Regions from separate parts of the Frankia sp. Mgl5 genome, predicted to be linked through region 4. Evidence: riboswitches for the same ligand, from Rfam matches in the RefSeq annotation. Region 4 holds a riboswitch; each other region holds the start of a gene.
The links. A riboswitch is a leader RNA that binds a small molecule or an ion and turns the genes downstream of it on or off. The one in region 4 is predicted to bind cyclic di-AMP.
Positions count from the first base shown of each region.

Region 1 (7,039 bases), on a different contig from region 4:
GGCGACCGGTCATTGCGACGCCGCACAGCTCTGGTCTCGGGCCGTCCGACGCAGGTCGTCGGATCGATCTCCCGGCGCGGCGGTACGACTCACCAGGAACAGGCGGGAGATCACGCCGAATCAGCCCAGCGGGGAGGACCCGCCAAGCGGCCATCAGCCGATCGGATAGCCATCGATCCGATCAGCGCTGCGCGTAGCCGTTCCGGCTGGAGATCGGGAAGGCGCCAGATTCGCGCCGCCAGATTCGATTGTCCGACGATCTCACCGATGGTGGCCGCAGTGCCCGACAGCCCGTTCCATCCGATCAACGGAAATCGCGCTCCGTATACCGCGTATGCCGCGCCCGGCCGGGGCGCCGGAGCGCGCGACACAGCCGACACCGAAGCCAGAGATATTACTCACAGTAACCATCATCGTCGGCGAGACCCGCGGCCGGGAGCGGCCGAATCCGCTTCCGACGCCTCTGGCCGCATCCCGTGGCGGTACGGGGTGTTGTGGGTATCGAGTCCGAACGTCGTCCGCCCGCGCGGCAAGTCGGGTTGATCCCGCACAGGCAGGGGTATCCGTTGGTCGACACCCGATACGCGACACCCGTCTCCGTCGCCGTCTGTTGGCCGACGGCCGGATCCAGCCGACCGCATGCCGGAAACCCGATGCGTCGACTAACGTAACCAACCGTGTCGGAACTTCGGCGACGGTCGCGAGTGGCGTGGTGGCGCACATCCCACGCCTTGCCGGACCGCGCCGCGACGCCCACGGGCCGGCCCGGTGCCGCTGCCAGCCGCCGGAGCCGGGCATGACGCACCCACGCCCGCGGCACCACGAGATCTCAGTACTGCCCGACCGCGAGGACCTGATGGCCGAGCTGGCGAGCCGGCTCGAGGCCCTGGACGCCCTGCTGAGCCGGCTCGAGGATGCCGAGCGCCAGGCCGCGGACGCCGGTGAGCACCTCATCCGGACACGGCAGTGGCAGGAGGACACGGTCCGGACCATCCAGGAGGAGCGGGCGCGGATGCGCCAGCGCCAGCAGGCCCTGGACGACCTGGCCGAGCACGCCCGCGCGGCCGTCGAGGCCCTGCACGGCAGCCACCGCTCGCTGCCGCCCGAGGTGAAGCAGCTCGAGATCGAGCTCCAGGTCCTCAACAGCTCCGGCTTCCTGACCCGGCGCAACGGCCGGGCTCGCTGAGCGGCGGTCCCCGCCGGGCGTCGAACGCTCCTCCTCCTCTCAGCCCCTGGCCTCTGGCCCGGCCTGGTGGCGGGTGGTTCGCGTGTCCGCCCATGGGCGTCCACCTCGCCGTTTGGTGTCCGCCTCGCCCTTTCGGGGCGCGATCAGGCCGGGTTCGGCCCCCAAAGGGCGAGCGGGACGCTCACGACGACTGGCCCGATCCGGTAGTTGGCGAACTTCCGCGGGCCTGGCCGGCCAGGCCCGCGGAACTCGGGGCCCGGTGCCAGGTCGGTGCGCGGCGGCAGCGAGGCCCGGCGGAGCTTCCGGGGGGCGCCTGCCCGCGGGCGGCGCGTCGATCCGTTCACGTCCCAGGAGCACCGCGAAGGGGTCCTGGGGATCGGGCCGCGCGGTCGTCCGCGGCCGCCGGATCGAGGCGGGAAGAGACAGGCCGGGGACGGAGCGAACCGGGGCCGCGAGGGGCTCCGCGGGTAGTCCCAGCCCGGTCGGCCGGTACGGGAAACCCCCGCGCAAGCCAGGAAGTTCTGGTCACCTAACGTGTTGGGACGTGATCCTCGTGTGGGCGTCCAAAAACGTGACCGAAGGCTCAGCACCCCTCCTGACCTGGGCAGATGCGGCGCCGCAAGGGGCACTTCTTTGCACACTCGACGTAGTTGAGGAGGACTAGTGTTTACCCGCACCATCCGTGTGGACTAGTCTCGCTTCCGACGTCACGACAACACCGGACCGAACGCCGAATCCTGCCCGCGGTCCTGGTGTCCCCTCCGAGTCGTCACCACGGGCAGGAGCGGGGGACCCACCTCCACCGGCTGGCGCCACGACACGGCGCTGGCCTAGGGGTGAAGTCCATCGCGTGAAGGTCGCGCTATGGACCGGGCAGCCCAGCCCGAACCCGACAGCTCACCTCGCAGGCGTACGGGAAGGAACGCAACGTTGTCTGCGCAAAGTGTGCAGCTTGATGCTGAGAGACGCCGGCAGGAAGGGCGCGGTCGCCACCGTGCGCCGTCCGCCCCCACGGCGTCCAGCCGAGCCAGAGCCAGGGCCCGTACCGTCGCGGCCATCACCACCGGAACCGTCGCGGTCTCCGGGGTGGCGCTCGCCGGGTGCGCCCAGGATGTCAACTCGGACGTCGCGCTGGACGACGGCACGAACACCGCCCCGATGACGCTCGCGACCCAGATCGGGTCCCGGCTGGCGGTCGACGGAGCCATCCAGGCCGCCACCGCTACCGGCGGCGGTTCGGGCACCGTTCTCGACGCCACCACGGACATCTCCGCGCCGACTCTCTCGTCGAAGATCGACGTCGGCCTGCGCGTGACGAACCCCGAGGTCACGGTCAACGCGGACGAGCCCGTCAACATCGGCTTCTCGCTCTACAACGAGGAGACCCAGGCCCCGATCCCGGACCAGCTCATCAAGGTCCAGGTCAAGCTGCCGACCGGGTGGGCGACCTTCCTGCACCTGACGACGGACGACCGCGGCTTCGCGTCGTACACCGCGAAGGTGCTCACCACCACGAACGTCACGGCGATCTTCGACGGCACTGACGCCCTCCAGTCGGCGCACTCGGAGAACGACGCCACACTGCACGTCCGCCCGGCTCCGCCGCCCGCGCAGGCCTCCCGCAGCGCGGACCGCACGGGCGTGAACGTCAACACCCCGGTGGTCAGCGTCAACCTGCCGACCAACACCCTCGGCGAGAAGGCCGTCTACCTGGCCTCGCTGCAGGCCGGCAAGCCGTACGTCTACGGCGCCGAGGGCCCCAACTCCTTCGACTGCTCCGGGCTCGTGCAGTACGTGTACCGACAGCTCGGCAAGAGCCTGCCGCGTACCACCGACCAGCAGTACGCGGCCACCACCCATATCTCCCAGTACAACAAGGCGCCCGGCGACCTGATCTTCTTCGGGAGCCCCGGCAACATCTACCACATGGGCATCTACGCCGGCGACGGCAAGATGTGGGTCGCGCCCCGCACTGGTGATGTCGTCAAGCTTCAGACGATCTACACGACCTCGTACTTGGTCGGCCGCGTCACCTGAGAACGGCAGGCCCACGACCCAGCCAGGAGACTGGCTGTTCTCGACGTCGATCGTTCCACAAGCCCACGCACCGCTCGGACGGGGCTGCCCGAACGCAGACGCCCCGTCCCCCGGAACGAGCCGCAGCGCGATCTCCCCCTCCGGTCGCGCGCGGCTCCGCCGCCGGGTCGGGGTTGTCGGGATCAACCTCGGCCCGGCGGGTCTTCCGGAGTTCACCAGGTCCCCTGTACCGGACCGCCGGTGTCGCGTCTGCTCAGAACATCTGTGCTGCGGAATGTCCGGAGTAGCTCTGCTGCGGGCAGATTTCGCCACCTTCCGTGATGTTTCCGCCACGTGGCGCCATCGACGAGCTGACCGATACGGCCATGAACGGTAGGCCGTTGCGACATCATTCTACTTCGGCATAAGTAGCGTAGATGTAGCTTTAGCCGGCCAGACTGCCACCACTGGGCAGCAACACCCCCATCCGGACCAGCCAGCTCCCCGGCACCAGCTCACCCGAAAGCCAACCGCTCCCCACCGATCCGAGATCCTTCCGGTGGGACGGACGTCAGATCCCCCCCATCTGACGTCCGTCCGGCCGGAAGGCCCCGGACTCCGCTGGCCGTCTGTCCGATCCCCCCCCCATCGGGCCGGCGGCCAGCGGACCCCCTCAAACCTTCCGGCCGCCCACTGGTCCGTCGGGGCCGTTACCCCCCCTCCCGGCGACGTCGACGGACCGCTCGGGCCCCGGCCGCTCCACCCCGCGAGGGGTGCGGCGGCCGGGGCTCCGGGAAAACTCGAAGGACCCCTCCGCGCGGCGAACGCGCACCTCCGCGCCGGGCCCTCGGCCCGCACGGCCGCGGCACGCACAGGGCCGCGGACCCACCAGAGACCCGGCGACGCGGGCACACAGGGCCGCAACCCACACACAGCACCGCGGCAGGCGCAAGCCCCGAAATAGCCAGCAAGCCGTCCCCGGCGGGGCCGGCGGCCGGCCAATCCGTTAAATGACTAGTTCTTTGCTACTAGCGCGAACTGTCTGGTCAGTGCACTGAACCGAGCTGGGTCAGACCTTCCGGCGAAGGTCGCGGGAGAAGTCCCACAACGTGCTGCTGACCTTTTTGTCCCAGTCCGTCTCGGCAACCCGCCCGTGCTGGGTGACGTTGTCGCAGGTGGGGCCGGGCTCCGCTTCGAACTGTCCCACGACGCCCACCGCCGCGTAGACGGGGGGGCCGGGCGAGCAGGCGGCGAGCAGGGCGAGCCGCGCACCCTCCCCGATACCCCAGACGTATATCCGGTTCAGGTCGATGTCGGTGCGTTCCTCGTCCATGTAGCGGACGACGTCGCGCAGGTACTGCTGGTCCGCTCCATTCGGGTCGTCGAGTCGCCAGGTACCGGCGACCGCCTCCGGGAAGGCGAGCGCGAAGTCACGGCGGTTCGCCAGCGACGACGCGTCACTGTCATGTTCCAGTGAACTCGCATCCGTATTGTCATCGTGCAGGATGATTACCAGGGGCAACGGGTCATTCGGTTTGGAGGGTGCCTGAACGAGCAGTTCCCGGTCGGCTGACGGATAGCCGTCCGGGATTGTGACCCGTTCGACCTTGGGACGGCCATTGGCCGCGACGAGCCACCAGATGGCCACAAGTGCCACCCCGGCGATGATCACGTTTCTCTTGTTCTTGCCCCACCAGCCGGCAAGGGGATTCGACGCCACGATCCAACCGAACCACACCCGGCCCCCGGAAATCGCCGGATTCAGCCCAGCGCGTCAACGCGGACCCGGGCGGGACGACGTCGGGTGGCACTTCCCAGCCGTCCGCGGGCGCCCACTCAGCCGCCGGCGAGTGCCCGCGCCCGCGCCCGGCGCAGCGTGTCCGCCTCGACCGGCGCGTCCAGCGGCGCCAGCCGGCCGTGCACCCAGGTCAGCAGCAGATCGGCCAGGGCCGGATTCTGGGCCAGCACCGGCCCGTGCAGGTAGGTGCCGATGACCTTCCCGTCCACGATGCCGTCGGTGCGCGCGGGGGTGCCGTCGCCGACGCCGAGGCGCACCGTGCCGAGCGGGATGCCCCGGGACCCGGGAAGCGGGCGGGTGCGCCCGCCGTGGTTCTCGTACCCGTACAGCGTCGGCAGGCCGAGCCGCTGGTCGGGCTCCACCACGATGTCGCCCACGGCGCGCGGTGGCGGCGGGACGTCCGGCGGGTCGAACGAGCGGCGGGTCTCCATGTCCACCAGGTGGACGCCCTCGTGAACCCGGCCGTTGCCGGCGGGGAAGCTCGCCCCGATCACCTGGTAGCCGGCGCAGACGGCGAGCACCGCCGCGCCCCCGGACACCGCGCGCGAGAGCGAACGGTTGCGGCGCATGCCGTCCGCGGCCAGGATCTGCGGCTCGTCCTCGCCGCCGCCGAGCAGGTAGATGTCGCAGTCGGCCGGGACCACCTCGCCGGCCGGCACCTCGACGATCTCCGCCCGCAGCCCCCGCCAGCGCAGCCGCTGGGCGAGCACGATCGCGTTGCCGCCGTCGCCGTACGTGCCGAGCAGCTCCGGGTAGATCAGGGCGATCCGGGTCGCCGACTCGCGGCTCACCGGGTCGTCCGCACGAGCAGATCGCGGAAGGCGGTGTAGTTCGCGACGACGTCCAGCGCCTTGTCGTTCGCCGCGGTCGCGGCGTCCTCGGCGTCGGCGTGCACGGTGTGGGGCACCTCGGCGTAGGCGAGCCGCACGCTCATGTCCTCCTTGCGGCCTCCGGTGACGAGCACCTGGCGGCCGGCGAGCCGCTCGAACGGGACGTCCCAGATCCAGGACGGGTCGCGCCCGTCCGCTGTCTGCGAGTTGAAGTCGATCAGCACCGGACGTGGCGGGGCGGAGTTGAGCAGCTCCATCATCTCCACCCAGCCGGCCGGGTTCTTCGCGAGCAGGAGGCGGGCCAGCTTCCCGTCGGGGCCCAGCGGCACCTCCTGGTAGCGGCCCTGCACGTCACCGATGCCGCGCATCGCGGCGAGCGCGTCCTCGACGTCGACGCCGAACTCGCGCGCCGCGGCCGCGGCCATCGCCGCGTTCGCGAGGTTCACCCGCCCCGGCAGGTCGATGTGCGCCGGAATGCGCCGCCCGAACCACATCAGCTCACCCAGCCCGGCGACGGAGACGATCGGCTCCGGCCGGGCCAGGCCGCACTCGCACCACCAGCCGGTGGCGTTGCGGTGCAGCAGCCGGGCGCACTGCGGGCACACCATCGCGTCGGCGGTCCAGTTCTGCCCCGCCGACACCCAGATCTGGCGGGACCAGGTCATCGCGGACCAGGCCACAAGAGGGTCGTCCACGTTCGCCACGACGACGGTGTCGCGCAGGTCAGCGCCCAGCTCGCGCCAGAGCGCCGCGATGCGTCGCGTCTCGTTGGACCGGTCGAGCTGGTCGCGCGAGATGTTGAGCAGCAGCACCACCCGCGGCTCGATCGCTCGCGCAACCTTGGGGAGCCAGATCTCGTCGACCTCGAGGGCGGCGGCCGCGTCGTAGGGCGGCTTGGACAGCGCCGCCAGCACGCCGGGCGCCATGTTCGCGCCCCCGCTGTTCGACTTGACCGGGCCGAGCGTCCCCAGCGCGCGGGCCAGCAGCCGGGTGGTGGTCGTCTTGCCGTTCGTGGCCGAGACGCACGCCGTGAGCCGGTTGGAGCCGACCTCGGCCAGTGCGTCCGGCGCGATCCGAAGGGCGAGCTTGCCGCCGATCATCTCGCCCGAGCCCCGGCCGAGGCGGCGGGACGCCTCAGCGGCCAACCGCTCGACGGCGAGCGCGGCCTGGGTACGGGCGGAGAGCCGGCGGCGTGGCTGAGAGGTCATC
Region 1 covers NZ_JALKFY010000827.1:71,947-78,985, forward strand. Annotated here, with positions in the region: gene MXD62_RS34195 (hypothetical protein) at 797-1,186, shown strand; cyclic di-AMP (ydaO/yuaA leader) riboswitch at 1,905-2,111, shown strand; gene MXD62_RS34200 (C40 family peptidase) at 2,273-3,223, shown strand; gene MXD62_RS34205 (PHB depolymerase family esterase) at 4,272-4,940, opposite strand; gene MXD62_RS34210 (type 1 glutamine amidotransferase) at 5,039-5,791, opposite strand; gene MXD62_RS34215 (MurT ligase domain-containing protein) at 5,788-7,039, opposite strand, start outside.
Region 1: linked by a shared signal. The riboswitch ahead of MXD62_RS34200 (C40 family peptidase) and the one ahead of MXD62_RS22930 (transglycosylase family protein) in region 4 are both predicted to bind cyclic di-AMP.

Region 2 (7,039 bases), on a different contig from region 4:
GCTGCGCACCGACGGGGCGATCGGCGCCTGGTGTGTCGTCATCTTCGGCGGGGCGTGCCTGGCGGCGCTGGCCGGCCCGTCGGCGCGCCGGTTCGCCGCGCCGCCGCCGGCGCGCCCGCCCGTCCGTGAGCTGGCCGCCCGGCTGATCCGGACCTTTCCGGAACCGGTCGTCCCGCGCGGATCTCGACTGATCATGTCGGGTGGAATGATCCTGATGCTTCTCGCCCGTACCTGATCGCCCGCTCCCGTACCCGTCGGGTGACCTGCTCCGAAACCGCGCATTCCACTCCCTGAGCGGGCGGCGAGCCCGAAGTGCGCCTACGGTCGGCCGGTCGGCAGATACGAGGCCCAAGGGGGCGGTCGCCATGCGTCGAGTCGTGTTCATCTCCGTACTGGCCGCCGCGGTCATCTTGAGCGGGGCGGCGTCTGCGATGTCCGCCGCGCCGACCGCGGTGCAGTCACCCCCGGCCGCCACACCGGGCGCCGCGCGCAGCCCGGGTGCTGTGGCCGGTTCGGGTGCTGTGGCCAGCTCAGGTGCCGTGGCCAGCCCGTCAGGCCCGGGCGGCTCGGCCGTCGTGGCCGGTTCGTTGAGCCTGGCGGAGGCGTCGGGCCTTGTCCGCGGCCGTGGTTACACACCGATCACCACGGACGGCTACGAGCCCACCCACGATCTCAGCGTGATCGTCGGTCGGCTGTCCACCTCGGTGGACGGCCATCCGCAGCAGGCCTTCTTCTTCCACCGCGGCCGGTTCGTCGGGACGGACGCCGTCGCGAGCGCGAGCGTGCGGTGGGTGTGGTCGACCAGCGAGGTGGTGGCGCTGCAGTACGACCTGTACCGCCCGGCGGACCCGATGTGCTGCCCGAGCGCGGGCGCGGCGAGCGTGCGGTTCCGCTGGAACGGCACGTCGGTCGTGCCGCTCGACCCGATCCCGACCAGCAAGTGGACCGCCGCCGAGAGCCGCCGCTGACCAGCGACGCAGTGCCGGTGAGACCGCCGGCCGGTGGGACCGCCGGCCGGTGGGACCGCCGCCGCGGCCGGGCCCGGGTCAGCCCCGGGGCCCGGCCGCGGTGGTCCCGCCGGAGGTCAGTGGCCCTCGGCCGCCTCGACCAGCTCGGTGAGCACCCCACCGAGGCCCTTCGGGTGCATGAACGCGATCCGGCTTCCGGATGTCCCGTGCACCGGCGTCTTGTTGACCAGGTCGAACCCGGTGACGGTGAGCGCCGCCAGCGCCGCGTCGATGTCCGCCACGCCGTAGGCGATGTGGTGGATGCCGGGGCCCTTCTTCGCCAGGAACTTCCCGACCGGGGTGTCCGGGCGCACCGGCTCGAGTAGCTGGACGTAGGAGCCGCCCGTGTCGCCGTGGTGCACCAGCAGCATCGCCTCGCGCACGCCCTGCGCCTCGTTCGTCTCCTGATGCGCGACCTTCAGGCCGAACGCCGCCTCGTAACGAGGGATGGCCTCCTCCAGCGAGGCCACGGCGATCCCGACATGGTCGATCCTGGTCAGCACAAAAATCGCTCCTGCCTCGTGGACGGGCGGCCCTGGTCGCGTCCTGCCTGGCGGGCCCAAACTCCGAGCCTGCCCGGATCCGGCCCGGCGGTCCACTGAAGCGGCAGGTCGGCCGTGTCGGGCGCGCCACCCTCGCCCGGCCACGGGCTTGGCCGCGCCGCCCGGTCGCCGCCCGGTCGCCGCCCGGCACCGGCGTGCCCGGGCCGCGACGTGGACGGCTCGACGGCCGCGCGCCGCCCCTGGATCAGGCGAACAGCTTGTCGTGGGTGAGCGGGCCCACGACGCCGTCCGGGACGAGGCCGTTCTTCTTCTGGAAGTCGACGACCATGTGGTTGGTCTGCGGACCGAACCGGCCGTCGATGGTGATCGGGTAGCCGATGTCGGTGAGCCGCTTCTGCACCAGCGCCACGTCCCAGCGGACGCCTTCGACCCCGAGCCGCATGTAGCCCGAGCTGGCGGGCGCCGGTGCCGTCGCGGCCGTCGCGGCCGTCGCGGCCGGTGTGGCGGCCGAGACCGTCCGGGTGCCGGCGCCGCCGCCCACCGCGGCCGCCGCCGCGGCGCCGCGGGACAGGTACTTCACGTGCATGCCGTTCTTGTAGGCGCTCCAGGCACCGATGCCCTGGCTGGCGCACACCTGCCGCGCGGCCCAGGCGTTGACGTTCGGGTCGTAGAGGTTGCGGCTACCGACCCAGCTCGAGTGCGCGCGCATGTTGATCTGCCAGAGGCCGCGGGAGTCCTCACCGACCGTCGCGTGGGCCGTTGTGTTGCCGCCCGACTCGGCCAGCGCCACCGCGACCCAGGTGCTCAGTGGAATCCCGCGGCAGGACGGCAGGCCCGCGTTCTGTGCCGCCTGCGCGATGGTGACGTCGGAGACGGTGGCCGCGCTCGCCGGGCCCGCGGTGAACATCAGTCCCGCCGACGCGCCGATGACGCTCGCCGCGGTGACCACGGCGGCACGGCCTCGCCCGGGTCCCCGTCCGGAGGTGTTCGGACGGCTGGACCTGCGGTGCTTTCCATGCGACATCTAAGAATCTCGTTTCTGCTATGAAGAACAGAGCTTCTGAATGTCCGGATGGGAAATTGATCCGTACACGGATCAAAAAGTTACGGCAACGATTCGCCCGGCGAGGGAAGCATGGCTCAGTGCGCCGGCGTTCTGTCGGCGTAAAAGTATTCCGGACCTGGTGGGTCTAGATTTCCTGCGTCAACCCCGGGATGCGGGCACTGTGCGGCCGCGGCGGCTGCCCGAGGGACGGGTGAAAGGCCCGCCTGGGTGATCCAGACATGCGTGCGTACACGACGATCCTTCCCGTACGCCTGCGAGGTTAGCTGTCGGGTTCGGGCCGGGAAGCCCGGTCGGCCTTTACCGCATCTGCGGCGAGGACGACTTCACCCCGAGGACGGCCGCCCGTGCGCGGGTGGCCGTCCGGAGGAACGTGGTTCCCCCGCTTCTGCCCTGCTGATCGCTAGGAGGGGACGACGGGCCTAGGGCAGAACTCGGCGTACGGCCCGTCGCTTGCTGCGAGCCAGGACACCGTAACGAACTACTAAGGGTAGTCGCAAGTACCAATTTTATTGGTCGGACGGCGCATCCTGGTCACGGTATGCACACAGGATCGAGATCGAGACACTCCGAGTAGTAACCGGCGACGCTCCGGCCCGGATTGGGTCACCCAGCGCATGTCGCGGAAGGCGTCCGTTCGCCGGAGCTCATGTCGGCGTCTGGCGGCTGGCAGCTAGCTGTAGAGCGTGATCACCTGATCGGGGCGACCGTCGACTGATCCGAGCCCCTCAGCCCCCAGTCCCACCTCCCAGACGATGTGTGGCGGGTGAGTGAGTCCATGGACTCACTCACCCGCCACGTTGAACCGGAGTTGAGGTTTGGGTTGCGGCTGAGGGGCGCGGGACGCCTCGGAGCGCGGGCTTGGGGGGATAGCCGAGGGCTAGTGCTGCAACGGCACTTGTGATGCCCGTGGTAGATGATCTTGGTTGTGGTGGTGGAGTCGTGGGCGGCCGAGCTGGATGATCTCTGCGGGCGGATCGGAGGCCGGTTCGGTCGGGCGCGGCCGTGGCTCGCTAGGCGGATCTTGTCATGGCCTGGGCGGTTTCGATCAGGACGTCGTCGAGGGGGGTCGGCTTGAGATCGAAGGTCCGTGCGGTCAGCGTGGCATCCAGGACGGCGGGCCGCTGGTAGAGGTACTGCATCTCCGGAACCTCCGCCATGATCGGATCGGAGCTGGCCAGGTTGTGCAGGTCGAGCGGTGACATGTTGACCAGGTGGGGGACGGGCGAACCGGTCAGATCCGCGAACCGCACCGCTATCTCGCGCACCGAGCCGTCGGAGACCGGGGGCACGTGCCAGGCCCGCCCCCACGCCTGGTCGTCTCTGCTGACGGCGACGAGGATGCGGGCCACGTCGCCCGGGTACCCCCAGCTGTGCGCCGCGTCCAGGTCCGCGGGGACGTGGACTGCTTCGCCGGCCAGCACGGAGGGCGCGACCATCAGGTTGAACATCGACACCGCTCCGGGGCCGATGAAGTCGCCGGGTCGCACCTCGGCGAAACGGATCCGCCCCTGTTCGTGGGCGGTGATGGCGTCCTGCCACATCTGTGCCCGGACCCGGCCTTTGATGGTGGTCGGCGACAGGGGGAGGTCCTCGGTCATCGCCCCGGAGACGGGGCCGTACCCGTACACGTTGCTGAGATTGAGGTAGCGCGCGCCGCTGCGTTCGGCTGCGGTCAGCAGCGCGGCGGCCAGCGCCGGAGTCTCGGTCGGCAGCCTGTCGTAGGCCGGCGATGCGCAGTTGAAGAGCGTGGCGGCGCCCTGGGCCAGGCTGGTCAGAAGGGCGGCGTCGCTGGCGTCCGCGGTGATCCGTTCGACGAGCGGGTGCTCCGGCCCGCCGCCGCGCCGGCTGAGTATGCGCACCCGGTCACCGGACTCGGCGAGCAGCTGTGCGGTGGCTGTTCCGGAGTGGCTGGTTCCGACGACAACGTGCAGTGACATCGAGATCCAATCATGCGGCGCGGGCTGCCCGCGGTCGGTGATGATCTCGACCGTACGTCCTCTGTTGAAGACGGTGAATGACTCACTGTCTGATATTCATGTCCCATCGTCTTCATTCGTTCCAGGTATGGTGCTGACATGGATCTGCTCAGCGACCTGCTCGGTGCCATACGCACCGGGCAGCCGTACGCGGGGCGGACAACGTGCAGGGCCCCCTGGGGAGTGCGCTTCCCGGTCGGGGACACAGCGGGGTGTCACGTTGTCCTGCAGGGTTCGTGCTGGCTCATGCCCCAGCACGGCGCCCCCGTGGCGCTCGGCGTCGGCGATGTGGTGTTCACTCCGCACGGGGACGCGCACGCACTGGTCGACCAGCCCGGCAGGCCCACGGTCGACTTCCACCCCAGTCCCGGCGACGAGTCGGCGATCAGCGAGATGACCATCCCCGGCACGGGCGCCACCACGGAGATGCTCTGCGCCTCCTACAGCTTCGACCAGACGCCCGCACCCGCTGCTCCACGGCCTGCCCCCGGTCGTGCACCTGCCCGCCCGGGTCGGGCAGCACCCCGATCTTCGGGCCGCCGTCGACCTCCTGGGCAACGAGCTGCGACGGCCCCGCGCCGGTACGAAGGCCATCGTGCCCGCGCTCATCGACATGCTGCTGCTCTACGTCCTGCGCGCCTGGCTCGAAGAGCAGTCCGGGCACGCCCTGACCGGCTGGGTCATGGCGCTGAATGACCCAGCCGTCTCGACGGCGCTGCACCACATCCATCGCCATCCGGGGCGCCCGTGGAGCGTCGAGGACCTGGCCAGGGAGGCCGGGCTGTCACGCGCGGCCTTCGCCAGGCGGTTCGCGACCATCGTCGGTCAGCCCCCGCTGGCGTACCTGACCTGGTGGCGGATGACGACCGCTGCGCGGCTGCTGCGCGAGTCCAGGGCCCCGCTGAGCGCGGTCGCCGAACTGTGGCTACCGCTCGGAATTCGCGTTCGCCAAGGCGTTCAAACGTGAGTTCGGCGCCGCGCCGGGCGGGTACCGGCGCCAGGCACAGCCGCCTTCGGGAGAAAACCCCGTCCCGCCGGGACGACAGGACGGCAGGGGAGTAAGGGGCTGAACGACCGGCTCAGTTGCCTGTGCCGTCGGAGCAGATGCGTTCGTGGACGACCTGGAACGCGTTTCCGGCGGGATTGATCTTGACGAAGGCGTAGCAGTCGAGCGGCCGGCTGGCGTTGTTGCCGAGGTTTATCGGCGCGATCAGGCCGCCCGCGTCGTAGTTGGAGATCTTCCGTAGTGCGCTGATGAATCCCTCGCGGGTGGGGCAGGGACCGGCCAGTTCGAGGCCGCGAAGGAAAATGTCGGTGTAGATGTAGGCGTGCATGGCGAACTGCTGTTCGGGGACGAACGTCTCCGGCGCGAAGCGGGTCATCGCCGTGCGGTAGCGGTCGATGGCCGCGCCACCGGCCTCGAAGGGCTGGAAGTAGACGGGGAACGAGACACCGGAGAGCGCCGGGCCCAGCGTCGGCAGCAGGCTGTGGTCGTACCCGGTGAGCGCGACGCTGCTGGAGAGGTCCAGGTGCGCCGCGCGGGCGGCCTGCGCGATCGCGGCGAAGTCCGCCGAGGTGGTGAAACCAATCATGGAGTCGGCGCCGACGGCCGATATCTGCTGGATCACCCGGGCCGGGCTGTCCGTGCTGCTCGCGTAGGAGATCGCGTCGGTCGTGCCGAGCCCGATCGCCTGGAAGGCGGCCTGGTATCGCGCCATGACCTGCAAGGTGAAGGTCGACGCCCCCGTGGTCACGAAGGCGACCTTTGTGCCACCGCTGGCCTGGATGTAGCGGCCGATGGTGTCGGGCGACGCCGCGTAAAGGTAGGAGAAGAAGTTCTGGTACGTACCCCAGTCCGGCTGGGCGAAGCCCACGACGGGGACCTGCTGCGCGGCGAGGCCGTCCAACGACTCGCCGATCGCGGCGGTGACCGTCAGCAGCCCGAAGACCGAGTCCTGCTGGACGAGGCTCGTGGTGACGTTGGCATTCTGCGAGGGGGAGTTCGCGTCGTCCCGCCACTCGTAGACGATCTGACGGGGGAGCGCCACGACCCTTGCCGGACAGCCGTCACGGCGCGGGCGCGCCGGTCGTGCCCGCCGGCGGGCACGACCCGTCATCTGTGCCGCGGAAGGAGCCGTGGTGATGAGCCGTGCGCAACAGAGCTCCGCGCCGTTCGACGGCCTCCGCGTCCAGCCCGAGCGCCTTGCCGATGTGCACCGACCACACCTCGGAGCGCAGGTTCGTCTCGAAGTCGACTTCGGCCCGGATGTCCTCGCGGGCGGCCTGCCGGTTCTGGCTGATCATCACGAACGTCGAGAGGAAGATCGCTTCGAGGCTGACGATCGTCGTGAGCAGGCCGAACGGGTAGGGGTCGAAGACGGCCGCGTCCCCGAACGCCCCTTTGCTGAGCAGAATCCAGATCGTGAACCACGCGGCGTGCAGGTAGACGAAGGGCAGTGACCCGGCGAACGCCGTGATCGTGTCCGA
Region 2 covers NZ_JALKFY010000008.1:89,933-96,971, reverse strand. Annotated here, with positions in the region: gene MXD62_RS06220 (DUF5134 domain-containing protein) at 1-235, shown strand, start outside; gene MXD62_RS06215 (LppP/LprE family lipoprotein) at 366-968, shown strand; gene mce (methylmalonyl-CoA epimerase) at 1,085-1,510, opposite strand; gene MXD62_RS06205 (peptidoglycan-binding protein) at 1,755-2,534, opposite strand; cyclic di-AMP (ydaO/yuaA leader) riboswitch at 2,810-3,023, opposite strand; gene MXD62_RS06200 (NAD-dependent epimerase/dehydratase family protein) at 3,587-4,513, opposite strand; partial or broken gene MXD62_RS40085 (AraC family transcriptional regulator) at 4,652-5,622, shown strand; gene MXD62_RS06185 (ABC transporter substrate-binding protein) at 5,632-6,600, opposite strand; gene MXD62_RS06180 (DUF1003 domain-containing protein) at 6,620-7,039, opposite strand, start outside.
Region 2: linked by a shared signal. The riboswitch ahead of MXD62_RS06205 (peptidoglycan-binding protein) and the one ahead of MXD62_RS22930 (transglycosylase family protein) in region 4 are both predicted to bind cyclic di-AMP.

Region 3 (7,039 bases), on a different contig from region 4:
TGTGGGGTCGCGGCCGGTGGGGTGGCAACCTGCCGGGTCCTCTCCTGCGGGGTGGCGGCCTGCCCGGGGGCGGGGGTGGTCAGGAGGCGGGACCGGGTCTGGTCCGCGGTGCGCCGGGCCCAGGTGCCCGTCGTCACGAACCCCAGGGCGAGGACGGCGGCGCAGGCCGCGACCACCGCCCACCAGGCGGCCGTGCTGGTGGGGTCGATCCCGACTCCCGGGCCGTCGCCGACGGCCCCGACGGCCCCGACTGTCGCGGTCGCTGCCGCGACGGAGCCGATCACGGCCACGCCCAGCGACTGGCCGACCTGACGGCTCGTCGAGGCGACCGCCGCCGCGACCCCGGCCTGCTCGAGCGGCATCCCGGAGACCGCCGTGTTGGTGATCGGCGCGTTCACCAGGCCGAAGCCCGTCCCGAAGAGGACGTAGGCGACCATCAGGGTGGTGACGGAGGTCTGTGGGGACAGGCCCGTCATCGCCGCGCTGCCGGCGGTCAGGGCGACACCCGCGGCGAGCAGCGACGGACGCGGGCCGAAGCGCCCCACCGCCCGGCCGGACAGGGGCGCGATCACCAGGGTGGCCAGCGCCATCGGCAGGGTCAGCAGGCCGGCGTGCAGCGCCGAGTAGCCACGGACGTCCTGCAGGTAGATCGTGTTGAGGAAGAGGAAGCCGGCGAGAGCGCCGAACGCGCACACCGCGATCGCCGTCGCGCCGGAGAAGGGCGCGCTGCGGAAGAAGCGGACGTCCAGCAGCGGCTCGGTGCGCCGCGACTCGTAGCCGACCAGCAGCGCCGCCGCGGCGACCGCCACCGCGAGCAGGACGAGCGTTTCGGCGGACGTCCAGCCGGCCGCGGGCGCCTCGATGATCGAGTAGGTGAGGGTCGCGAGGACGGCGATCACAAGGAGCTGTCCGACGGGGTCCAGGCGGCGTGGGCTCGGCGCGCGGGACTCGGGGACGAAGCGGTGCGTGAGCACCAGCGCGGCGAGCCCGATCGGGATGTTGATCCAGAAGACCGCCCGCCAGTTCACCGTCTCGACGAGGACGCCGCCGAGCACCGGGCCGAGTGCCATGCTGATCCCGATCACCGCGCCCCAGAGACCGATGGCGCGGGCCCGTTCCCGCGGGTCGGTGAACGTGTTGGTGATGATGGACATCGCAACCGGGTTCAGCATCGAACCGCCGACGGCCTGCACCATTCGGAAGGCCACCAGCCAGCCGAGCCCGGGCGCGAGGCTGCACAGCAGCGAGCCTGCGGTGAACAGGGCCAGTCCGGTCTGGAAGATCCGGCGGCGGCCGAGCCGGTCGCCGGTGGAACCACCGAGCATGAGCAGGCTGGCCAGGACGAGGGTGTAGCTGTCGATCGTCCATTGCAGGCCCGCGGGCGACGCACCCAGATCCCGGCGCAGTGCGGGCAGGGCCACGTTCACGATGGTGCCGTCCAGCCCCACGATCAGCAGACTCATGCAGCAGATCGCGAGAACGGCGAACCTGCGGCGACTGGTCGGCTCGGCCATCGACAACCCACCTCTCCGGCCGCCGCCAACTCGGCCGCAGGTGCGCGGGCGGACGACTGTTCAGCGTACGGCAGGTCTCTTTTCCTCGCGCTCGTTCTTCCTCGTGCTCGTGCGACGCGGCCGGTGGCACCGAAACACCGGTGGCCCGGGTGTCAGTGTCGACACCCGGGCCACCGATCGCGTTCCGCGGACCATCTGTCGCGCTCAGTCAAGGCTCAGCCAGGCTGGTCCGTCACCTGTCTGCTCCATTCGACGGGCCGCGTCAGATCCATTCGACGGGCCGCGTCAGAGCCTGGGGGCTGGGTCAGAGCTTGGGGCCCCAGCAGCTCTTCGAGGCGTACCACGGGCTGGTTCCCTGCTGCGCGTACAGGATGTGCGCGCGCTTCCACTGCTCGGCGGCGCTCGCGTTCTGCGGGAGACCCTGCCCACCGACGCCGTGCCAGGTGCCCGGCAGGAACTGGAACAGGCCGCCCGCGCCGATCGAGTTGACCGCGTGGGGGTTACCGCCGGACTCGCAGGGCACAACTGCGCTCAGGAAGCGGTGTGCGTCCGGCCGACCCGCGGCACTGGCGGGCTGTGACATCGCGATTCCGCCGCCGATCGTGGCGGCGAGGAGCGGTGCTACAAGCAGCGCACGGCCGCGGCGGATGGAACGACTGGTCTTACGAGCACGCGAAGCCATAACGGACAAAGTGATGCCCCTCCCCACGCCTGCGAAGTTAGCTGTCGGGTTCGGGCTGGGAATTACCCGGTCGCGCTACGCGACTTCACCCCGAGGACGTCTGTGATCGACGCCCGAAGGTTGGTTCCCCCGCTCCCGCCCTGAGGTTTGTTGTTCACCGGGCGGGGCAGGATTCGGCGTGTCGCCCGGTGCGCGCTTTCCTGAACGAAAGCACGGCGCAGACGTTACACACAACGGACCAACAATTGCCAAGGCTCTGTGGCGAGCGCCACATTTCCTATCGGAGCCTTGAAGATCCTCCGTGGGCGGCGTATCACGCGCGCAGGCGCGTTCCTCTTCAATGGACCGTCCCATCACCGTGACCGCCCCGCCACGATGGCCGAGAGCGATTGCACGGAGAGTGGGTGACGTGCTCGCCTCGGCGCAGGAATTCGACCCGCGAAGCGGGAAGAAGTTGCACGAGCATCAAGTTGAAAATGGTCCCGGCGTTCGTCCGGGCACCACCCAGACCTGTTGACAGGCCCCTGATGCGGACGAGTCGTAATTTCGTCCGTTCCGGGTCAGATTTCCGGAGTCGGCAGCGCGACCTCCGGAGCCGGCAGAGGCACGACCCCGTGGTGCGCGGTCAGGCCCCCGTCGGCGACCAGCGTCGTTCCGGTGATGTAGGACGACTCGGCGGAGGCCAGGAACCAGACGGCCGAGGCCAGCTCGCCCGGCTGCCCCCAGCGCCCCATCGGAATGCGGCGGCTCACCGCCGCGGTGGACGCCGGGTCGGTGCGGTGGCGCGCGGTCAGCGCCGTCTCGGTCAGGCCGGGGGCGACGGCGTTGATCCGGATGTTCTGGGCGGCGTGGTCGAGCGCCGCGGCCCGCACCATGTTGATCACAGCCGCCTTGGACGCGTTGTACGCCCAGTTCCCCGGTTCGCTCTGCAACCCGCCGCTGGAGGCGGTCACGACGATTGAGCCGCCACCGCCCGCCCGGAGCGCGGGGACCACCGAACGGATCCCGATCGCGACGCCCCGCACGTTGACGGCGAGGATCCGGTCCAGCCGGTCGATCGCGCCCGGGGCCTCCCACGGCAGCGTCGTGCCGATCCCGGCGTTGAGCACCGCGACGTCCAGCCGCCCGAAGCTCGCGAGCGCCAGCTCCGCCATGGCGGCCCCGGTCTCCTCGACCGAGACGTCCCCGACCATCGGGACGATCCGCGGCTCCGGCCCGCCCGCCGGCCAGGAATCCGCACCCGTCACGGCACCGGCATCCGCCACGATCCGGGGATCCGCCGGGGCCACGGCGGGCCGCGGGGCGCGCGACTGTGCTCGGGTCAGCGCCGCCAGGCCGACCTCGTCGACGTCCACGGCGACCACGCCGAACCCCCGCGCGGCGAACAGCTCCGCGCACGCCCGCCCGATCCCGGATGCCGCTCCCGTGATGACGACCGCCGAGGTGACCACATGTCCTCCACGAGCTCCGAGAGACCTCACCAGCACGGCAGGTCCCGTCCGCCGGACGGATCCCGCCCGCCGGACGGATCCCGGCCGGCCGCGCCGAGATCAGCCTGGCGGGTCGCGGTGAACGGAGCCGATCCAGCTCATGACGAAGAGGGATCGGGGCGGGGCAGGACGAGCCGGAACGTGGCGCCGCCGCCCGGTGTCGGCCGGTGCTCGGCCCGTCCGCCGTGCGCGGCGGCGACGGCCTCGACAATGGACAGGCCCAGCCCCGTCCCGCCGGCGTCGCGGGAGCGGCCGGAGTCGGCGCGGTAGAACCGCTCGAAGACGTGGTCGACGGCGTCCGCGGGGACTCCGGGCCCATGGTCGATCACCGAGATGACGACCTCCCGGTCGTCATCCGCCGCACCGGCCGCCGCACCGCCGTCGGCGTCGCCGTCCGCGTCGGCGTCAGCGTCCACGGCCGTGTCGGCGTCGCGGGCGGTGAGGGAGACCGTCGCCTCGGGCGGGGTGTGGACGAGCGCGTTGCGGACGAGGTTCCCGACGGCCTGGCGCAGGCGTCCCTCGTCCCCCGTCACCTCGAGGATCGGCGGGGCGTCGACCTCGATCGTCCGTCCCGGGCTGACGGCGCGGGCGTCGGCGGCGATGTCACGGAGCATGGCCGCCAGGTCGACGGGTTCACGCTCGAGGTCGGGCTGGTGGTCGAGGCGGGCGAGCAGCAGCAGGTCGTCGACCAGCTCGCTCATCCGGGCCGACTCCTCCTCGATGCGCCGCATGACCATCGCCAGGTCCTCGGGTCGGCTTGCCGCTCCCCTGCGGAACATCTCGGCGTAGCCGCGGATCGACGTCAGCGGGGTGCGCAGTTCGTGGCTGGCGTCCCCGACGAAGCGTCGCAGGCGCCGCTCGGAGGCCTCGCGGGCGCGGAAAGACGCCTCGATCTCGGTGAGCATCGTGTTGAAGGCCAGCCCGAGACGTCCCACCTCGGTGCGGCGGTCCGTGTCGGTGACCCGTCGCGTGAGATCGCCGTCCGCGATCATGCCGGCGGTCTGTTCGATGCGGGTCAGCGGGCGCAGCCCGAGGCGGATGATGACGTAGGCCAGCACGGCGAGCACCACCAGCATCGCCGTGCTCGCGATGATCTCGATCCTGGTGACGTTGTCGAGAGTGGTCTCCATCTCGGCGAAGGGCACCGCGACGACCAGCACGTCTCCGTTACCGAAGCGCTCGGCGAGCAGCCTGAACCTGTCCCCGCCGCCTTCGGCGGGGACCGTCCGCGGGGGGGCGGTCGCCAGGTCGGGCTGCACCGGGGCGGTGGCGAGCATGCTCTGGGTGACGGCCGGGCGCCGGGTCGGTGCCGCGGGGCCGTTCGGGCCGGGGCTGGTCTCGGCCACCCGCCGGCCGGCGCTGTCGTACAGCGCCCCGTAGGTGCCGACGAGGAACGCGGTGCCGAACCGCGGCGCCCGGTCGTCGGCGTCGTGGTGGTACGGCATGTGGTCCGTGTCGCCGCCGAGCAGGGTCTGTTCCATCACCGGGTGGGCGTCGCGCACCTGCCGGTCCAGCCGGCCGAGCAGGTACGACTCGACGGCGTTCCGGGTGCCGAACGCGCCGAGCACCAGGCCGAGCGCCAGCAGGCCGACCAGGGCCAACAGCAACCGTGCCCGCAAAGAGACCACCCGCGAGGACACGAGATGCCGACGCAGGACGCGCCGGTGCAGGACGCGGTGCAGGACGCGCCGGGGCGGGGCCGGACGTCTCACCGCGGCAGGCGCAGCACGTAGCCAACCCCGCGCACCGTGTGGATCAGCGCCGGCGGGGCGCCGTCGATCTTGCGGCGCAGATAGCTGACGTAGGTCTCCAGGACCCGGGCGTCACCGCCGAAGTCGTGCCCCCAGACGTGGTCGAGGAGTTGGGCCCTGGTCAACACCTTGCGGGCGTTGACCAGCAGGTAGTGCAGCAGCCGGTACTCGGTGGCGGTCAGCTCGACGAGGTGCCCGGCCCGGCGCACCTCGCGCGTCTGCGGGTCGAGCTCGAGATCGGCGAAGCGCAGCGGCTCCGGGGCACCGTCGGCGATCCCGGCGCGACGCAGGATCGCCCGGACCCGGGCGACCAGCTCACTGACCGCGAAGGGCTTCGTGACGTAGTCGTCGCCGCCGAGCGTCAGCCCGTGCACCTTGTCCTCGGTGGTGTCGCGGGCTGTCAGGAACAGCGTCGGCACGTCACGGCCCGCCTCACGCAGCCGCCGGCACACGGCGAAGCCGTCGATGTCGGGCAGCATGACGTCCAGCACGAGCAGGTCGGGAGGCTCCCGCGCGACCCGCGTGAGCGCCGCCTGCCCCGAGTGCGCGGCGCTCACGTCGAAGCCCTCGTAGCGCAGCGCCATGGCGACGAGATCGGTGATCGCCTCCTCGTCGTCGACGACGAGGACCCGGACGCGACGCTCCATCCGCTCAGTGTCGTCCCCCGGCGGGACGTCCGGCGGCGTCATCCCCCGGCGGGACGCCCGGCGGCCGGCCTCGGGGCGGTCCCTCCCTCGGCCGGTCTCGCCGTGCCCGCTCCCACGACCGGACTCGGGATGCCCGCTCCCACGACCGGCCTCGGCGCGGTCGCGGCCACCGGCCCGGCGGCGGTCGTGGTGACCTGGCCCGGAAAACCGGCGGAGTGCGCCAGCCGCCCGGTGGTGTCGACCGTCAACCACTCCCATCCCTCGCGGCCGAGGTGGCTGAGCAGAGTCGGCGCGTCCGGCCCGGCGGCGAGGGCGGCGGTGGCGAACGCGTCCGCGAACGTGGCATCGGCGCCGACGAGGGTGACCGAGGCGAGGCCCGTCGCCGGGGCGCCGCTACGGGGGTCGACGACGTGCGCGCCCCGCTCGGCGATCCCCGAGGTCGCGACGGCCAGCTCGGTCCCCTCCACCACCGCGACCAGCCTGGCCCGGTCGAACGGATCGGCGATCCCGATCCGCCATGGACGTCCCGGCGCCCACCCCGAGGTCCCCCGCACCCGCACGTCACCGGCGGCGCTGACACAGTGGCTCGGGGCACCCGCGGCGGTCAGGACCGCCGACGCGGCGTCGGCCGCCCAGCCCTTGACCAGCCCGGTCGGGTCCAGCGTGCCGTCGCCGCGCCAGGCGGGATCGAACCATCCGCCGGTCTGGTCACGGCATTCGGCGGCCACCCGGTACACCTCGCGAACGTGATCCGGGCAGTCCTCGAGCTCGATCTCGCCCCGGCGCAGCCGCGACGTCCAGGACGTCGGCCGGAACGTGCTGAAATCCTCGTCGACCCGGTGCAGCAGGCGGACAGCGGCGCCGATCGCCGCGTCCAGGCCGGCCGCGCCGAGCGGCGAGCGGACGTCGATGCTGACGACGGTGCCCATCACCGGTTCGGCATGGCTCCGCCCCG
Region 3 covers NZ_JALKFY010000007.1:125,284-132,322, reverse strand. Annotated here, with positions in the region: gene MXD62_RS05670 (MFS transporter) at 1-1,514, opposite strand, end outside; gene MXD62_RS05665 (transglycosylase family protein) at 1,819-2,196, opposite strand; cyclic di-AMP (ydaO/yuaA leader) riboswitch at 2,209-2,385, opposite strand; gene MXD62_RS05660 (SDR family NAD(P)-dependent oxidoreductase) at 2,757-3,647, opposite strand; gene MXD62_RS05655 (cell wall metabolism sensor histidine kinase WalK) at 3,785-5,314, opposite strand; gene MXD62_RS05650 (response regulator transcription factor) at 5,395-6,084, opposite strand; gene MXD62_RS05645 (FAD:protein FMN transferase) at 6,123-7,013, opposite strand.
Region 3: linked by a shared signal. The riboswitch ahead of MXD62_RS05665 (transglycosylase family protein) and the one ahead of MXD62_RS22930 (transglycosylase family protein) in region 4 are both predicted to bind cyclic di-AMP.

Region 4 (7,039 bases):
CTGGGCGCGGAAGCGCTCGCCGAATACGCGCACCACGTCGCCAAGGCATACCCGGTGAACATCGCGCTGCACACGGACCACTGCCCCGCCGACAAGCTGGACACCTACATCCGCCCGCTGATCGCCATCTCGAAGGAGCGTGTGGCGCAGGGCCGCGACCCGCTTTTCCAGTCCCACATGTGGGACGGTTCGGCGGTCGAGCTCGAGGAGAACCTCAAGATTGCCGACGAGTTGCTCGCCGACTGTCGCGCGGCGCGCATCGTGCTGGAAGTCGAAATCGGTGTCGTCGGTGGTGAGGAGGACGGCGTCGTAGGCGCCATCGACGAGAAGCTCTACACCACCCCCGGCGACATGTTCCGCACCGCCGAGGTTCTCGGCACCGGAGAAAAGGGCAGCTACATGCTGGCCGCGACGTTCGGCAACGTGCACGGCGTCTACAAGCCGGGGAACGTCAAGCTCCGACCCTCGATCCTGCGCGAGGGTCAGCAGTACGTGGCCGAGAAGCTCGGCCTGGCCGCCGACGCGAAGCCGTTCAACCTGGTCTTCCACGGCGGCAGTGGTTCGGACCTCTCCGAGATCCGCGAAACGCTCGACTACGGCGTCATCAAGATGAACGTGGACACCGACACCCAGTACGCGTTCACCCGGCCGATCGTCGACCACATGCTCCGCAACTACGACGGTGTCCTCAAGGTGGACGGTGAGGTCGGGGTCAAGAAGGCCTACGACCCGCGCACCTACGGCAAGGCCGCCGAAACCGCCATGGCCGCCCGGGTCGCCCAGGCCTGTGACGACCTGCGTTCCGCCGGCCGGTCGATCGGGGTCTGACCGGCCCCGTCCGGTTCACGGCCCGACGGTCACCTGATCCGCTCCTCTCCCTCCCGGGGACGTCTGTCCCCGGGAGTACTCCTATGCCCGGCGGAGTCCATGTGTCCCGGGCTGTGGCCCTCGGCCGCGCGCGGCACTGTTCTCCCCATGGCTCCGCTCCATGGCTCCGCTCTCCTTATGTCCCGACGCCGTGTCTCCTCATTGCTCTTCGGGCGGCCGCCGGCCGCGGCCGCGGACGGCGGCACCGGAACCCCCTGAGCGCCGCGCGCCCGGGGGACCACATTCCCGGAAACAATGAGGCACCCGTCGGGACACGCACCGTTACCCGGGACGGGGCGCCTCGCCCGGTGCCGCCCGGGAGGCCCGATGCCGCCCGATGCCGCCCGGGACGCTCAGTGCCATCCGGACACCCAATGAAACCTGGGACGCATAGTGCCCAAATAGGCACACAAAGCTATCGTGGACGCGCGGTGCCCAGCGGAGCACACGGCGCCAACTCGGAACAGAGTGTGCACCCGCTCACATCCATGCGGAAGCGCACCCATCGAAGTGGATGTGAGGCGTCGCCCGCCCGGCGAGGCCTCATGAAGATCGTGCGGGTGGTCGGCGCGACATCGGCGCCCATACCAACCCAGGGCACTCCGAAGCCCACAGCCCACCACAGGCCCCTCACGGGTTGCGGATCGGGTAAAGCCTGCTGAGACCACGCGCACGACCCATCGGAGTTCGCACCGGACGCAGTGTTCGCGTGGGCTCCTATGTGTCTCAGCGGCCCCGATGCGTCCTACCCGACACATGCCGACACATGCCGCCGCGCGCCGAACGCTGCTGCCGCGGCGACCCGAGCGCCCCCCGTGGCGTCCCGAGCGCACCCGTTCGTGCGCCCCGGCGATACCTCTCCCGGCCCGTCCCGAGACGCACACCCGTGGCCGAACCGCGCGCCACCCCGCCCGCGGGGCCGCGGGACAGCTCGGATTCCCGCCCGAACGGGGCTACTTCGGGGCACGCACAGAGGCACCAGACAGCCCACGCGATCGCCCGATCACGGGCGAGAGACACACACGGACCCATCTCAACCAAGATCGATCCGAGGGGCGAACGGGACGTACCGACCCGACCCCGAGGGGGGCCACCACCCCGCAAGCAGTCACAGAAGTACCCCAACAAGTTAACTCATAGTTACAGTTACGTTTCTCACACATCACGGCATGCGGGCATACATCAGCACGAAGATATGAATTTTCTAGCCGCTTGATGACGGCCTGGCCGGCCGCGGGTAGCCTTCTCTCATATTCGGCTCGATTGCCGACAGCACGCCCAATGGTAACGATCTTTCACCAGTGTGATCTGTCGGTACGAACCACCCTCCACGACGCGGTCGCCAAGTTAATGAGCGCGCATGCGCGCGCGATACCAGCACCACGATCAAACCTCAAGCAGCCACCGGGCGGTGTGCTCTTTTTCACCTGAGGCATTCAGTGCTTGTCATTCGACCTGACGGCGTGGTTATGGTCTTCGCCGTGCCCGGAGACAGGCCGGGCACCCGACGGGTGGCACGCCGAATCCCTGCCCCCATCCGTTGGAAACAGAAACCCGATGGCAGGAGCGGGGGAACCAATACCCGGTCGCCGATTCTGGGGACCTTGGGGTGAAGCCGCTAACGCCGACGACACGAGGAGGAATCTTGTCCTCCGTTGCCGAAGGCACAGGATTTCCGGAGTTCCTGACTTGGCGGCCGGGCTTTTTCCCTGCCCGAACCCGACAGCTCACCTCGCAGGCGTGGGGAAGGAAAACTCACGCATGTCCGACGCACGTACCAGTGGCCGACAACGCCGCAGCAGTACCCGCAGCCGGGCCCGCACTCTCGTCTCCGTCCCCGTCATCGCCGCGGCGGTCGGCGGAACACTCGCCCTGAGCCAGCCGGCCAACGCCGCCACGACCTGGGAAGGTCTGCGGCAATGCGAGTCCGGCGGTAACTACACGACGAACACCGGTAACGGCTACTATGGCGCTTACCAGTTCTCGCCAGGCACCTGGCGCAGCCTCGGCTACTCGGGGCTGCCACACACGGCTCCGCCCGCCGTGCAGGACGCAGCGGCACTGCAACTCGCACTCCGTTCCGGGTTCGGCCAGTGGCCGGTCTGCGGGAGCGGAATGGGCTCCGAGCAGCTCCTGCCCGGCGCGTCGTCATCAGGCGCCGGGGTCCAGGCGTCCAGAGCGGCCGAGCGCACCTCGCTGGTCGCCCAGCCCGCAGCCGCGGGCGTCCCAAACCTGACGCGGACATACACCGCGTCGATGGTCAACCAGGTCAGCGACGAAGTCCGCTCCTGGCAGGCCAAGATGACCTCCCTCGGCTACCCCCTCACGGTCGACGGCAGCTACGGACCACGGTCCGCGGCCGCGGCGCGTGACTTCCAGGCCGCACGCGGCCTCGTGGTGGACGGCGTCCTGGGTCCGCAGACCTGGGCGGCCACCTTCGGCTGACGCCTGCCGACCGGCGCACTCGGTCACCAGCCGGACCGTCTGACGGCCACCGCCGCACGCGGCGACCGCTCCCCCGCTGGCCTGAACCGACCCACCGCACCCTCCTGACGGCCGCCCCCACGCCGCCGCCCGGTCGCGGTGGCCCCCACGCACCGGTCGAGCCCCCTTCGCAAGGCGTCCTTCCCCCGGATGAGGCCTCCCACCCGCGCCCGTCGCGGTGAGCCATCCCTCCAAGGACTCAGGCCCTCGAACCGGACGCCGGCGAATCATCCGTGTTCCAACTCCGCCCAGCCGGTGTGTCCCCGGACATCCCGCCCGCGGCTGACCACGTGCTGTCGCAACCGCGATTCCCCCACCAGCACGAGCTCGGCACTCTGCGTCGCCCCGGTTCGTCGGCAGCGAAGACCCGCCGGCGCCAGGACCGTACGACCCGCCCGCACGGGGCAGACCCCGCCGTGCGGGCGGGGGCGGTGCGCGGATCGCCCCAACGATCCGCGCGGCACGGGAGGCGGTACGGACTCAGGCGGCAAGCCTGCGTCGAAGTCCCGATGCCGGGGGCCGTGTTCTCATCCGTGATCCACCCGATGATCGGACGAACCCTCCGGCAGCCAAGTCGCCGCGGCGCGCGACCCGCCGCCGACTCGGCTAGGTCGAGCCCGCCGCATGATCTCCTCCGGCCCAGGCCGCAGGAGGAGCCGTCCACGCCGGTGATCCCGGCAGGTGGGCGTGTCCCGCACAGGCCGGGACACGCCCACCGCGGACGGCCAGCCCGATCCCGTCGCCCGTGCAGGTCCTCCCTCCGCCCCGCCCCGTGCCCCCGGGCCCACAACTCATCAATCTCCATCTAGTCACGTTAGATATACAGAACGTAATTATCTAGGAAAAAACTACAAACGAACGACAAACGTACTTTTAGAGGAGCCGTCGAGACGCGACGGCACGCGGCCCGACCCACCCCGGCGGACAGCCGTCCGCGGCCTGGCGGTAACGTCATCTGGATCAGTGCTTCTCGTCACGATCGGCTACGTCACACGTCAATCAGCCCATTCGGGTAGCTCCGATGTGGTCCTTTCGCATCCCCCACTAGCCGCCCGAATTTGCGCCGTCTAGCTAGATCTCGCTACAGTTCCGCCCACTCGCCTCCCCGGGCGAGGCCATGCGGACGGACGCCGAGTCCTGCCCCCGTCCCCATGGCCGGAACGAGCACGGACAACATCGGGCAGGAGCGGGGGACCCACCATCCGGACGCCCCCCGGCGTCCTAGGGGTTAAGCCGGCGAAACATGCGGCCGGGAGCACACCGATCCGCGAGGACGGGCTCCGGGCCAGCGGCGCCGACCGGGCAACTTCCAGCCCGAACCCGACAGCTCACCCCGTAGGCGACGGGAAGGACTCTGATGCGATCGCATGATCGTGTTCCCGCCCGTTCCAATGGCCGTGGCGGAAGGCACCGAGCGACCCAGGGACCGTCCACCGCGACTCGGGTCCTGCGCACCACCGGCGCCGTGACGGCGCTGGTCGGCACCGGGCTCGCGGTGACCGCCGCTCCCGCGGGAGCGGCGACTGCCGACGACTTCGCGAAGCTCCGCAAGTGCGAGTCGGGCGGCAACTACGCCATCAACACCGGCAACGGCTTCTACGGTGCCTACCAGTTCGACCAGCGCACCTGGACGGGCCTGGGCTACCCCGGCCGACCCGACCAGGCTCCTCCCGCGATGCAGGACGAGGCCGCGTACAAGCTGTACGACAGCCGCGGCTGGTCACCATGGCCCGGCTGCACCAGCAAGCTCGGCCTCACGAGGAACGGCCCGGCGCCGGCGTCGTCCGGTGCCGGCGGCGACGTGATCGCCCAGGCCCTGACGCCGGCCGAGCCGCCCATGACGCTCGAGCGCGCTCGGGCTGAGGTCGGCGGCCAGTTCGGCGGCGAGGCGCTGAACGTCGGTATGGGCGACGACGTGCGCGCGGACGCCTTCATATGGCAGGCGGAGATGCGCGACCGCCGGTTCGTCCTGACCGTCGACGGCAAGTTCGGCCCGGAATCGCAGGGCATCGCCGCGCTCTACTCGTACCTCACCCGAGTGAGTGACGGTCAGCCCGGCGTGGTCGGCCAGAACCTGTGGAACGTCACCGTCAACGGCTGAGACACCATCAGCGCCGCCGGACACACAGCACCACCGGACCACCCGCCGGGCATCCCGGCAGCGCCGGGCTTCACCTGACACCACCGTCGACGGCCGACGTCGGCGGCGTCAGCGGACGTTGCCGACAGCTGACAGCGTCGACAGCTGTCCGCACGCCCTGAGACGGCCGGCAGCGCCCTCACACCGTCGACAGCACCCCCAGTGGCTGACAGCGCCGTCAGCCGGCTGGCGGCACGACCGACGGCCGGCACCCGCATCCGCTCCCAGCGGCTGACAGCGCCGTCAGCGGCTGGCGGCTGCCACGGCTCGGCACTGACGACCTGCGGTGCCACGGCGGGACGTCGCGCGGCGTCCATGCCAAGGCGCCTCGGGGCCTGGATGTCGCCGGGCCGGGCGTCGTGCGCGCCCGCCCACCCGCAGCGAGACCAGGCCGGGCGTGGGGCCGGGCCGGGCGGGACCGCGGTGCCCAGCGGAGCACAGCCCCTGACATCGCCGTCGCCACCCGCCAGGACGGCGGACGGCGCCGGACCTGCGGCGGCCACGCGTACCTCCGGATGACGGGCGCCGGGTCCTCATGACCGTCTGGCAGGTCGGGCTATGCCTCGTTGGCACGAGGTTCCACGAGGGCGCCGTGGTCCCGGGCTGGTCCCGATCTCGCCTCCGCGCCCGTGCCGTGGTCCGCCCGGCCCTCGATTGCCGTCAAGCAGAAATCTAAAAACCAACAGACAGACTACGGAAGAAATCAACCGACACAGGAGAAGTAGGGCCGGCGGCGGCACGATGCCGGTCGCGACACCGGCGGGGCGCCGACGCGATGCCGGCGGGGCCCGCGGCCGTCCGTGGCCGTTCAGTGGCCGTCCGTGGCCGTTCAGTGGCCGTCCGCGGGCGGCTCGACCCCGGAACGGCTCCGGCGTCGGGCAGGATGAGGTCATGACGACACCGCCCGCGAACCAGAACCTCCTGTCGGGCCCGCCGCCCACGCTGCTGCCCTCCGACGCGGCGGCCGCGGACGCGCTGCGGGCCGGCGACACGCCGGACACGGTCGCCGCCCGGTTCCCGGCCATCAGCCTCGGCTGGGCGGTCCTCGCCGAGGACGCGCTGCGCGCCGGGCGCCCGGTGGAGGCGTACGCCTACGCGCGGACCGGGTACCACCGGGGCCTGGACCAGCTCCGCCGGTCCGGCTGGAAGGGGCACGGGCCGGTCCCGTGGTCCCACGAGCCGAACCGCGGCTTCCTGCGCGCGCTGGCCGCGCTCTCCCGCGCCGCGGCGGAGATCAACGATGCCGAGGAGGCGGCCCGGTGCCGGCAGTTCCTCACGGACAGCGACCCGGCCGCGGCCGCGGAACTCGGTCTCGCATAGCCGCCATCCGGCCACGGAACGCCGCCGCCGGCCCGCGGGGTCTGGCGGACGGACCACGACGGGCCCATATCCCTAGTAACCTCGCCCGGTGCCCGCACTAGTCCTCATCGGCGCCCAGTGGGGCGACGAGGGAAAAGGAAAGGCGACCGACCTCCTGGGCGGCGCCGTCGACTACGTCGTCCGTTACCAGGGTGGCAACAACGCCGGACACACGGTGGTGATCGGTGC
Region 4 covers NZ_JALKFY010000675.1:46,075-53,113, reverse strand. Annotated here, with positions in the region: gene fbaA (class II fructose-bisphosphate aldolase) at 1-828, shown strand, start outside; cyclic di-AMP (ydaO/yuaA leader) riboswitch at 2,375-2,622, shown strand; gene MXD62_RS22930 (transglycosylase family protein) at 2,629-3,312, shown strand; gene MXD62_RS22925 (transglycosylase family protein) at 4,709-5,452, shown strand; gene MXD62_RS22920 (DUF3151 domain-containing protein) at 6,383-6,811, shown strand; gene MXD62_RS22915 (adenylosuccinate synthase) at 6,900-7,039, shown strand, end outside.